DNA from 2 places in the Brevibacillus choshinensis genome. Region 1 is predicted to be linked to the other one. Evidence: a T-box and tRNA genes for the amino acid it is inferred to sense, from the RefSeq annotation. Region 1 holds a T-box; the other holds one or more tRNA genes.
What was found. The T-box of region 1 lies ahead of trpS (tryptophan--tRNA ligase). A T-box ahead of a tRNA ligase gene usually reads a tRNA of that ligase, here a tRNA-Trp.
Positions count from the first base shown of each region.

Region 2: it encodes a tRNA-Trp, which carries the amino acid that the T-box ahead of trpS (tryptophan--tRNA ligase) is inferred to sense. The anticodon was not compared.

Region 1 covers NZ_CP069127.1:1,333,727-1,339,104, reverse strand. Annotated here, with positions in the region: gene JNE38_RS07115 (Zn-dependent hydrolase) at 1-104, opposite strand, end outside; gene JNE38_RS07110 (extracellular solute-binding protein) at 237-1,028, opposite strand; gene JNE38_RS07105 (helix-turn-helix domain-containing protein) at 1,092-2,393, opposite strand; gene JNE38_RS07100 (HXXEE domain-containing protein) at 2,476-3,003, opposite strand; gene JNE38_RS07095 (TetR/AcrR family transcriptional regulator) at 3,028-3,612, opposite strand; T-box leader at 3,744-4,006, shown strand; gene trpS (tryptophan--tRNA ligase) at 4,085-5,074, shown strand.
Region 2 covers NZ_CP069127.1:960,874-966,251, forward strand. Annotated here, with positions in the region: rRNA gene JNE38_RS05080 (23S ribosomal RNA) at 1-854, shown strand, start outside; tRNA gene JNE38_RS05085 (tRNA-Asn) at 907-982, shown strand; tRNA gene JNE38_RS05090 (tRNA-Ser) at 986-1,078, shown strand; tRNA gene JNE38_RS05095 (tRNA-Glu) at 1,083-1,159, shown strand; tRNA gene JNE38_RS05100 (tRNA-Val) at 1,263-1,338, shown strand; tRNA gene JNE38_RS05105 (tRNA-Met) at 1,369-1,445, shown strand; tRNA gene JNE38_RS05110 (tRNA-Asp) at 1,523-1,599, shown strand; tRNA gene JNE38_RS05115 (tRNA-Phe) at 1,639-1,711, shown strand; tRNA gene JNE38_RS05120 (tRNA-Trp) at 1,719-1,792, shown strand; tRNA gene JNE38_RS05125 (tRNA-His) at 1,816-1,891, shown strand; tRNA gene JNE38_RS05130 (tRNA-Gln) at 1,916-1,990, shown strand; tRNA gene JNE38_RS05135 (tRNA-Gly) at 1,998-2,073, shown strand; tRNA gene JNE38_RS05140 (tRNA-Cys) at 2,104-2,177, shown strand; tRNA gene JNE38_RS05145 (tRNA-Leu) at 2,186-2,267, shown strand; gene JNE38_RS05150 (purine/pyrimidine permease) at 2,432-3,763, shown strand; gene JNE38_RS05155 (B3/B4 domain-containing protein) at 3,779-4,450, opposite strand; gene rnhA (ribonuclease HI) at 4,650-5,090, shown strand; gene queG (tRNA epoxyqueuosine(34) reductase QueG) at 5,087-5,378, shown strand, end outside.

The DNA.
Region 1 (5,378 bases):
CGCTCTTCCGGGGAAAAGGAAAGTCTCGTCACCCCACCGACTTCCTGTGCACCGATAGCGCTTAGCTGCATCAATCGGTCCCACAAACGGTCCGCGTTGATCATGGTTCCCCACCTCCTCTATGCTAAGTCAACCATTAACGGTTGATTTACGGTTATGTCCTTTAATTGTATAGTAGTCTGTCTATTTTGAAAAGGAAAAACGCCCGGCCAGTTATTGGCCAAGGCGTATTCTTCCTATTTCCAACCCCATTTTTGAAAAACCTGATGCGCTTCTTCCGTTTTCAAATACGCGATGAACTGTTGGGCTGTTTTCTTGTTATCCGATGTCTGCGCGACGGCGATCGGTGTTCCCCGGTAGAGCTTGTCTGTTTCCGGCAAACGGATCAGGTCTGTTTCATCCGTCAAGCGGTAGTGCCAAGACTCATAGGTTATCCAAGCATCCAGCTCCGGATTGCTTTTCCAAAGAGCGATTGCATCGGCGCTGCTTCTGACAGACAGGGCAATGTTCTGTTGTAGTTCCAAAATGATGTCCAAACGACCCGCGAGGTCTTCCCACAAGCCGAGCTGTCCCGCCCCGTTCACGTCAATGATTTTGATGCCGGGCTTGCCGAGGTCCTGCAATCCTTCGATTTTCTTCGGATTGCCTTTGCGGACGAGAATGCCCGCAGCTCGCGGATACAAGCTGGTTCGCGTTTTTTCGTCAATCAGCCCGGGGTATTTGTGCACCATCTCCTGCAGCATATATTCCGACCCGCCGAAAACGACGTCAGCATCCTTCTTGGCTTTCTCGACCCAGTTTGCTTCTGGGCCGGACGTCACTTCCACTTTCAGCTTGTTCGCTTTGGAAAAACGATCTGCCAGCTCCTTGATCGGCCCCAACGGACCTCCTGGGCCATAGACGTAAATCACCTCTTCCTTTTTCGGATTGCTCGTCTCATCCGTCAGCGCGGATTGGGCATATCCGTTTGCCATGGTGGCAAATAGTAAGATCGAAAGGATGGCTGCAATGGTTACGTTTTTTTTCATGTGTTCCTCCTTGAGTTCGCCTTTTCACACAAGGTAACGAGGGGAGAAGCACAACGGTTCGATTTACAGGATGATTCGGTACACCTTGCGCGGGCGCCCCCGCGGATTCGGGCTTTCCTCGCCGACCACCTGCGCCAGCCCGTTGGATTCGAGCTCCATCAGGATGCGTCTTGCGCTGCGCGGCAGGATTTGCATGTACTGTGCCAGCTCATGGGCGTTGATTTCCTGCGATCTGCGTTTCTTCAAAATGGAATCGAGCTTGGACAGGGTAAGCACGCTCAGGGATGTTTGCTGACTGAGCGTTTGCAGCCGATCCGAAGATGCGCTGCTGTACGAGATCTGCTCCTGGCTGCCCAACGGCCCTGCGATGCTTTTGTCATCAAAGAAGACCATCCAATGGCCTGGCCCTCTCTCCTTGGCGTGAAGCAAAGCTGTTCCCGCGTGGATTTCCGCTTCGTAGGCCGTTTTGCCGATCCCGATTCCGCAGGTGACCCATTCCGCATGAATTCCGAATGCTTCGTCCAGATCAGGCATGGCTCTGTAATCGCTCGTCACGTTTTGCATGATGCCCCGTGTGGTAAAGATCGCATATCTGCCGGGTCCGGCCGTTTTTAGCGAGCCTTGCAAATGCTTGGTGTAGCGCAAGAGCTTCTCCATCGTCTTGATTTCGGCATTCTGCCACTCGTCTGTAGCGAACGTTCCTCCCGCGAGCTCCCGCAGCGGATCGATCTCCATGATTTGCACGGCGATTTGCGTATCTTTGAAATGGAGCATCTCGTGAGTGCGCAGCAGCATGTGAATGACTGAGAGCACCCCTGCTCTCGTCGGCAGCACGCGATGCACCGGGACCCCGCGAGCGCGAAGCTCCATATCCGCCGTCCGCAAGCATGTGACGGCTGCCTTGGTCTTCCCTTCTCTCCACAGCTTTTCGTGATAATCAGCCAGCTCCCCAGCCGTGATCGCGCCGTCATAGTGCAAAAGCCACGTGTACCCCTCGTCGATTCCCGCTTCCTTCAGAAAAAGAATCAGCTCTCTTGCGGAAAAGGTATCGAAGCTGAGTTCACGGACCTTGATCTCGCATTGATGGGACAGATGAAGCAGCGTCCGGTACAGACTCGCCCCCATATGCGGCACATAGGCCATCGGGACGCTGATCTTTCCCCATTCCTTCACCATGGTGTACGGCACCTTGCCGGAAAACAGCCATAGGTCTGCGTCGTGAATATGAGGCTCTATCAAATCAAAAATGTCTTCTTCGTTCCAGTAGACAATTTTCAAGCATTCCAATTCCTCGAATTCTTGTGTGACGGACTCGATGATCTCCATGGAATCATCCGCGCCCAAGATACCCAGTCGCAGCTTCAATGCGCGCCCTTCTTTCGTCAAGGTGATTCTCTATACGATAGCAAATTTGAGATGGCGAGGAAACGAATGACGCTTTACCTTTTCAGCGGTTGCTGACAAACTGCCCCAACCGATGGGCTCCGTACAGAAGCGGTACGATCAACAAGACGTACGGCAGAGTGCTGCCTACCAGCTGCCACGAGATGACATCCTCAGCAAACAGGCAACTGTATGTGTACAGGCTGTAGGGCAGTGCCAGAGCGACTGCTGTCACCACGCCAGGCGTGTAGCTGCGAAGCAGGAGACTCTGACCGATATGGGTAAAGGTGTGCAGAAAAAGAACGTGCAGACAGACGAGGAAAAACGGGAGAAACGTCCTTTGCTCCCACGTGCAGATGGTGAGCAGCACAGCCAGTGCGAGCACACAGAAGATGCACGTCACTGCTACGGCAAATTGCGCAGTAGTCATGGTAAGGGATGGCTCGATCATCCCTTTGAACCAGCGGGGAGCTTTCTTCATGACGACTCCCTTGTTTTTCTGCAGCCAAGACTCCACGACGATCAATTCTTCCAGATCATGCAAGACAAACACGACCAGCAGCAGCCAGATCCAGCTTGTTACCTCGAGCATCCTGTTTCGCCTCCCTCAGAAATGTCACGCCTGAAGCATGCCAAATGCGAGCAGCGCGACCGCTTCATCCGCGAGCTGCTCCGCCGTTTTTTCTCCTGTCAGCAAAAAGCGGAGAGTCAGCCGGTACAGCATCGCAACGATTGATTCAGCCGTGACCTCCACAGCCAAATCCGCCCGCACGTGCCCTGCCTCCTGATTGCTCCTCAGATTGGCAGCTACGATCTGGGCCAGCTTGCGGTGCAGATCTTCTCCCTCCGGCGCTTGGGTCAACACGATCGCCGTCAGCTCTGGCATTTCCGCAAAAAAACGGAACAGGTCCAGCAGATTTTCCCGCATCCTGCCTCGCACCTCCCAGCCTTTCAGCGGCGTCACCTTGCGTCCCGCATCGGAGAGCTCCCAGAGCTTCTTGAAAAATACGTCCATCAGCTCCTGGTGGAGCATTTCCTTGCTGGGGAAATACAAATAGAATGCTGCCTGCGTCAATCCTGCCCGACGAACGATGTCGCTGACCTTCGTGCGATGGTAGCCGTTGGCAGCAAATTCGGATGCCGCTGCCTGCATCAGGCGTGAGCGGCTCATTTCCCCTTTTCCAGACTTCTTTCGAGTCATTCCCCTCACCCCAAAACTAACTCACGAGTTATATAACTTCAAAGTTAGTTTTACATTTATTGGATCAACCGTCAAGTGGCTCTTGCTTTTTTCAAAAGCACTCGGTAAAATGATTGCTCAAAGGGTAACATTTGATGGCAATGAGGAAGAAGAGTAGGCATTTGATGAGACTTCAGAGAGCTGATGGTTGGTGCGAATCAGTGTCGCGTGGATGTTGAATGGGCTTCCGAGCTCCAGACCGAACCCGCTTTGTTCGAGCGACAGTAGGCTCTGGCGTAACGTCCGTACGTTATCATCGGACACCGTATCATTGGTACGGATTAAGAGATTTTGCGCGTGTCTTTCGGCGTGCGTGAAATAACAAGGGTGGCACCACGGTTCATTCGTCCCTGTCCAGGGCGGATGGACCTTTTTGTATTTGTCAAAGCTTTGATTCCAAACGACCATCGAAAACCAGAAAGGAGCAATACCCATGAAAACCATTTTCTCCGGCATCCAGCCCAGCGGCATTTTGACCTTGGGCAACTACCTGGGCGCCATGAAGCATTTCGTTCCGCTGCAGGATGAATTCAACTGTTTCTACTGCATCGTCGACCAGCATGCGATCACGGTTCCTCAAGACCCTGCCGTGCTGCGCGAAAACATCCGCCGCCTGGCTGCGCTATACCTGGCAGTCGGCCTCGATCCGGAAAAGGTGACTCTGTTCATCCAATCCGAAGTGCCGGCTCACGCCAAGCTGGGCTGGATCATGCTTTGCACCTCCTATCTCGGCGAGCTGGAGCGCATGACCCAATTCAAGGACAAATCCGACGGACGCGGAGAATCCATCCCGGGCGGACTTCTCGCTTATCCTCCACTGATGGCAGCTGACATCCTGCTGTACGACACCGACTTCGTGCCGGTAGGGGAAGACCAAAAGCAGCATCTGGAGCTGACCCGCGACCTGGCGAATCGTTTCAACAGCCGCTACAGCGAAGTCTTTAAGATTCCGGAAATTCGCTTGCCGGAAACAGGGGCACGCATCATGTCCCTGCAGGATGGCACAAAGAAAATGAGTAAATCCGATTCCAATGTTGGCGGATTCATCTCCATGCTGGATGACCCCGATACGATCACCAAAAAGATCAAGCGCGCGCAGACCGATTCCGACAGCGCAGTACGTTACGACAAAGCCGAAAAACCAGCGGTCTCCAATCTGATGACCATCTACTCCCTCTGCTCCGGCAAGTCGCTGGATGAGATCGGGGCGATGTACGAAGGAAAAGGCTACGGTGCTTTCAAAGGCGATCTGGCGGAGGTCGTGGTCGAAACGCTGCGACCGATCCAGGAGCGCTACAACCAGCTGATCCAGACTTCCGAGCTGGACGATATCCTCACAAAAGGTGCCGAAAAGGCGAGCGAAACAGCAAACAAAGTGCTCCTCCGCGTGGAAAAAGCCATGGGGATGGCACGCCTCGGATAAATCGTGCAAGCTCGCAGCGACTGGCAAAAGAGCGGTTGCCTGCAAACAGATTAGACGGATGGAGACATCATGGCTCCTTTCCGTCTTTTTTAATGGAATGAGAGAGGATACATTCGCGAGTGCATCTGCCTGACTCAATACTCCCTTGTCTCCGAGACCGTCGTTTTGCCCGGATTCGGTACCTTTTTTGGTTCCAAATAAAAAAGCCGCCACCCTTTTTCGGATGGGGCTTTCTCATGCAGCTTTTTTCTGTTCTCCGCGCAGCGGGATGCGCCATTTCACAACGAACGCTCCAAGCATGAAA
Region 2 (5,378 bases), 370 kb from region 1:
GCGACAAGACGGAAAGACCCCATGGAGCTTTACTGTAGCCTGGTATTGGAACTTTGTGCATCATGTACAGGATAGGTGGGAAGCTGAGAAGCAGGGGCGCCAGCCTCTGTGGAGCTGTCGGTGGGATACCACCCTTGATGTACGGAGTTTCTAACTCGTCGCCCTTATCGGGCGAGAGGACCATGCCAGGTGGGCAGTTTGACTGGGGCGGTCGCCTCCCAAAAGGTAACGGAGGCGCCCAAAGGTTCCCTCAGAATGGTCGGAAATCATTCGTAGAGTGTAAAGGCAGAAGGGAGCTTGACTGCGAGACCTACAAGTCGAGCAGGGACGAAAGTCGGGCTTAGTGATCCGGTGGTTCCGCATGGAAGGGCCATCGCTCAACGGATAAAAGCTACCCTGGGGATAACAGGCTTATCTCCCCCAAGAGTCCACATCGACGGGGAGGTTTGGCACCTCGATGTCGGCTCATCGCATCCTGGGGCTGAAGTAGGTCCCAAGGGTTGGGCTGTTCGCCCATTAAAGCGGTACGCGAGCTGGGTTCAGAACGTCGTGAGACAGTTCGGTCCCTATCTGTCGCGGGCGTAGGAAGTTTGAGGAGAGCTGTCCTTAGTACGAGAGGACCGGGATGGACGCACCGCTGGTGCACCAGTTGTCACGCCAGTGGCACAGCTGGGTAGCTATGTGCGGACGGGATAAGCGCTGAAAGCATCTAAGCGTGAAGCCCCCTCCAAGATGAGACTTCCCACAGCGCAAGCTGGTAAGACCCCTCATAGACGATGAGGTTGATAGGTTCGGTGTGGAAGCGTGGTAACACGTGGAGCTGACGAATACTAATCGGTCGAGGACTTATCCACACATTCTTTAGCAAACATGCGTATTCAGTTTTGAAGGAATGACCTTCAATGTTCCTCGGTAGCTCAGTTGGTAGAGCAATCGGCTGTTAACCGATCGGTCGGCGGTTCGAGTCCGTCCCGAGGAGCCATATGGATGGATGTCCGAGCGGCCGAAGGAGCACGATTGGAAATCGTGTAGGCGGGGTCGACCCGTCTCGTGGGTTCAAATCCCACTCCATCCGCCATCTTGGCCCGTTGGTGAAGCGGTTTAACACAGCAGCCTTTCACGCTGTCATACAGGGGTTCGAATCCCCTACGGGTCACCATAAAATACCCCACAAAGTGTAGAGGATGCTTTGTAGCAACACCGAGTACTTTGCGGGGACCCCAACAAAAAGTTTGGGGCCCGACATTTTGTCGGGGAACTCTGGAGGCTTAGCTCAGCTGGGAGAGCATCTGCCTTACAAGCAGAGGGTCGGCGGTTCGATCCCGTCAGCCTCCACCACTTATTACTACTGACCGAAAAGGTCCCTGTCGCGGGATGGAGCAGCTCGGTAGCTCGTCGGGCTCATAACCCGAAGGTCGCAGGTTCAAATCCTGCTCCCGCAACCAAATTATTCACTTGAACTACGTCGAATGTACATCTTGCTCAAGTGAGATGGGAGTATCCGTAGGATGCAACCAAATATGGAGCTGTGGTGAAGTTGGAGTTCACGCCGGTCTGTCACACCGGAGGTCGCGGGTTCGAGTCCCGTCAGCTCCGCCATTTTCCAACTAGGAAGATAGCGAAAAGAATTTCTTGTCTGGCTCGGTAGCTCAGTCGGTAGAGCAGAGGACTGAAAATCCTCGTGTCGGCGGTTCGATTCCGTCCCGAGCCACTTTTATAGGGGCATAGTTTAACGGTAGAACGAAGGTCTCCAAAACCTTTGGTGTGGGTTCGATTCCTACTGCCCCTGCCACTTTTCAAATAAGCAATAACATGGCGGTCGTGGCGAAGGGGTTAACGCACCGGATTGTGGCTCCGGCACTCGTGGGTTCAAGTCCCATCGATCGCCCCATTCCTTAAGTTGGGGATTACTTATTGGGGTATAGCCAAGCGGTAAGGCAACGGACTTTGACTCCGTCATTCCTAGGTTCAAATCCTAGTACCCCAGCCATTTATACGCGGACGTAGCTCAATTGGTAGAGCGTCGCCTTGCCAAGGCGAAGGTCGAGGGTTCGAGACCCTTCGTCCGCTCCATAAGCTTCATTAAAGAAAGCTTACCAACATGGAGGCATAGCCAAGGGGTAAGGCACGGGTCTGCAAAACCCTTATCCCCGGTTCAAATCCGGGTGCCTCCTCCATATTACTTGCCGGTGTGGCGGAATGGCAGACGCGCGCGACTCAAAATCGTGAGGGAAACCGTGGGGGTTCAAGTCCCTTCACCGGCACCATACTTAACAAACAACCCTGAATGTCAAGAACCCTTGATGATCGGGGTTTTTTTCTGCTTTGTGTGAATTGATAAAACGGAATTCGACAGTAGAATAGCGCGGGCTTTTCGGGCATAGTGAATAGGTGGGCAGCTATTGTCAGTAACAAAAACGAGGTGGTTTTGATGAAGTACGGTTTGAATGACAAACCGCCAGTGGGCACAACCATTTTGTCTGCCCTCCAATGGATGATCGTCGCAGTATCGAGCAGTGTGGCAGTCCCCTTGATGATCGGCGATGTCTACGGCCTTGCGCCGGATGAAATCGGCAACCTGATGCAGCAGACCATGTTTTTTATCGGGTTGGCGTCTCTCTTGCAGGTATGGATCGGTCACCGATATCCGATGCTGGAAGGGCCAGCAGGGCTCTGGTGGGGGATCTTCATTATTTTGGCGCAGATCGGATCGAGTGTGGGCCTAGCACCTCGTGAGATTGGGCAATCCTTTCAGATCGGACTCGCTATGGCTGGGGTTTTGTTCTTGATCTTTGGCTTGATGGGATGGATCGGGAAGCTGCAGCGATGGTTCACGCCTCTCGTCTCAGGGACGTATATGATCCTGCTGGCTGTCTCGTTGTGCAGCAACATTTTGGCGGGGATGCTGGGGATCGGATTTCAACATTCCAAGGAAGTGATCCCGCAGGTGGCGATTGTCTCTGTGGCAATCGTTGCGTTAGTGATCATAGTGATGCGGACAAAACGCTTTTCCAGCTTCGCGGTTTTGTTTGGAATGGTAGCTGGATGGGTGCTGTACGCCCTCATGGGTTGGACGGAGCCAGTCCGTCCTGCTGAACAGGTGATTGCGTGGCCGTCGCTCTTTTTCTGGGGAAATCCCCGCTGGGATTGGGGAGTGATTCTGACGAGCATGCTGACGGGCTTCGTGCTGTTGACGAATCTGGTAACGAGCATGGTCGTCATGGGAAAAGCCACGGATACGGAACCGACCGATGAGCAGTATAACCGCGGAGGCATCTTTACAGGGGTGTCCCATCTTTTGTCCGGGCTTGGGGGAGTAGTCGGGATGATTCCCCTTTCGCTTGCAGCTGCGGTCATCCAGACGACGCGTATGGCTTCTCGATTGCCCTTTATGCTGGCCATGGTCGGCATCATGGTCATCGGCTTGCTGCCGTATGTGGCACACTTCCTGGCGGCTCTGCCGACTCCGGTTGCTTATGCAGCCATGTTCATCTCCTACACGCAGCTGCTCGGATTCGGTCTGAAGGATTACGTGAATGTGAAAATGAACGATCGGACGATTACGGTTGGAGGAAGCTCTTTGCTGGTGGGGATTGGCGTGATGTTTGTGCCATCGTCTGCGTGGCAGCACTTGCCTGCACTCGTCAGCTTCTTGTTCGGTAACGGCCTCTTGCTAGGGGTTATTGTTTGCCTGGTGCTGGAGCATGTCGTTTTCCGGGAGCGAGGAGACGATCAAAAGAAAGAAGACGGCCACGCTGCTTGACGGGCCGTCTTTCTTTTATACAGAGAGAATATAAGAGCGGGTCAAATCCCCGCCATTGATATCCGTAAACATCCGGCCTACTGAACCCAGGATCTCTTCCTTCTTTTGCTGGCCTACCTGCTCGTGGAAAAAGATCACTTGCATCAGGTTGCGGCTGTTTTCGGTGACACAGGAGCGTTTGGAGTCCACGATCGGGCTGCCAAAAGCCCCCTTTTCATCCGAGAGAAGCAGCTTGTCTTCCATGTTGACCTCGCGACCGTTCAATCCCTCGTATACGTCTTCACTGCGGCCGATTCGCAAGGCCACATCTCCGACCAATTGATCTTGGTCATAAATCCCAAAAGGAAGAGCGTGGAGGACGGAGAAGAAATTATTGATGTCAACAGCGCTATTGATCCAGAAAAAGGCATTTCCTTGCAAAAGTCTGCGAAGCAGCGCCTCGGATGAGGGACGGTAGCGCGAAGGATCGGTGCCGACTTGTTTGAAAGCGGCTCGCCACCCGCGAATGCCTTCAATATCAGTCAAGCGTGCAGGATCATGCTCGAGACGGAGGCTTTCCACAAAGTAATTGATGCGGCCTTGAAGCATTTTGGGAGAGTCGCTGACGGAAGCACCGCTGTAGTGGAGAATGCCCAGAGAAAGTTGAGGGAGGCGTTCGGATACAGAAGCGTCCAGCTGTACTTTCATCATGTGTCACTCCTTTTCAAACCTATTTTTGGTAGTATACCAAAATTTTTTTGTGGAAGCGACAAAGCTTCGATACAATAGAAAAAGCAGCATCGGGCAACTCTCTTCCGAAGAGGATTCTTCAATTGCGAATAAAAAACAAGTGCACGGCATTTTTCCAGGATAGAAATGAAAAGCACAGAGGAGGAATTCTCTCGAGATGACGATACGTGAAGTGGAAATTTATACGGATGGTGCCTGCTCAGGCAACCCGGGTCCGGGTGGTTGGGGAGCTGTCCTGATGTACGGGCAGCACATCAAAGAAATGTCTGGTGCGGAATTAAATACTACGAACAACCGGATGGAGCTTCAGGCGGCCATCGAGGCTCTCTCGGTGTTAAAAGAGCCTTGCCAAGTTACCTTGTACAGCGACAGCGCCTATCTGGTCAATTGCTTCCAGCAGGGCTGGTACAAGGGCTGGCTGAAAAACGGCTGGAAGAATAGCAAGGGACAGCCTGTGGAGAATCAGGATTTGTGGAAAGAACTGCTTCGTTTGATGGACATTCATAAAGTACAGTACGTGAAGGTAAAAGGACACGCCGACAACAAGTGGAACAACCGCTGCGATGAGTTGGCGACTGGAGCGATCAAACAGCTGTGAACGAGGTGCAGTACTGGGAACAAACGAAGCAGTCTATCATTGCCTATGCCAAGCAGATTGGGATCGACAAGATTGGATTTGCCAGCGCCGATCCCTTTCTGGAACTAAAGGAACGACTGGTTGAACATCGGGATAGGGGATACGAGTCCGGCTTTGAGGAGCCAGATTTGGATAAGCGTACGCAGCCAGGCTTGCTCGTCGAGGGGGCACGCTCCCTGATTTCAATCGCGCTTGCCTACCCTTCCAAGCTGGAGCAGCCGCCAAAGTCTGAGCCAGGAGCCTACCGAG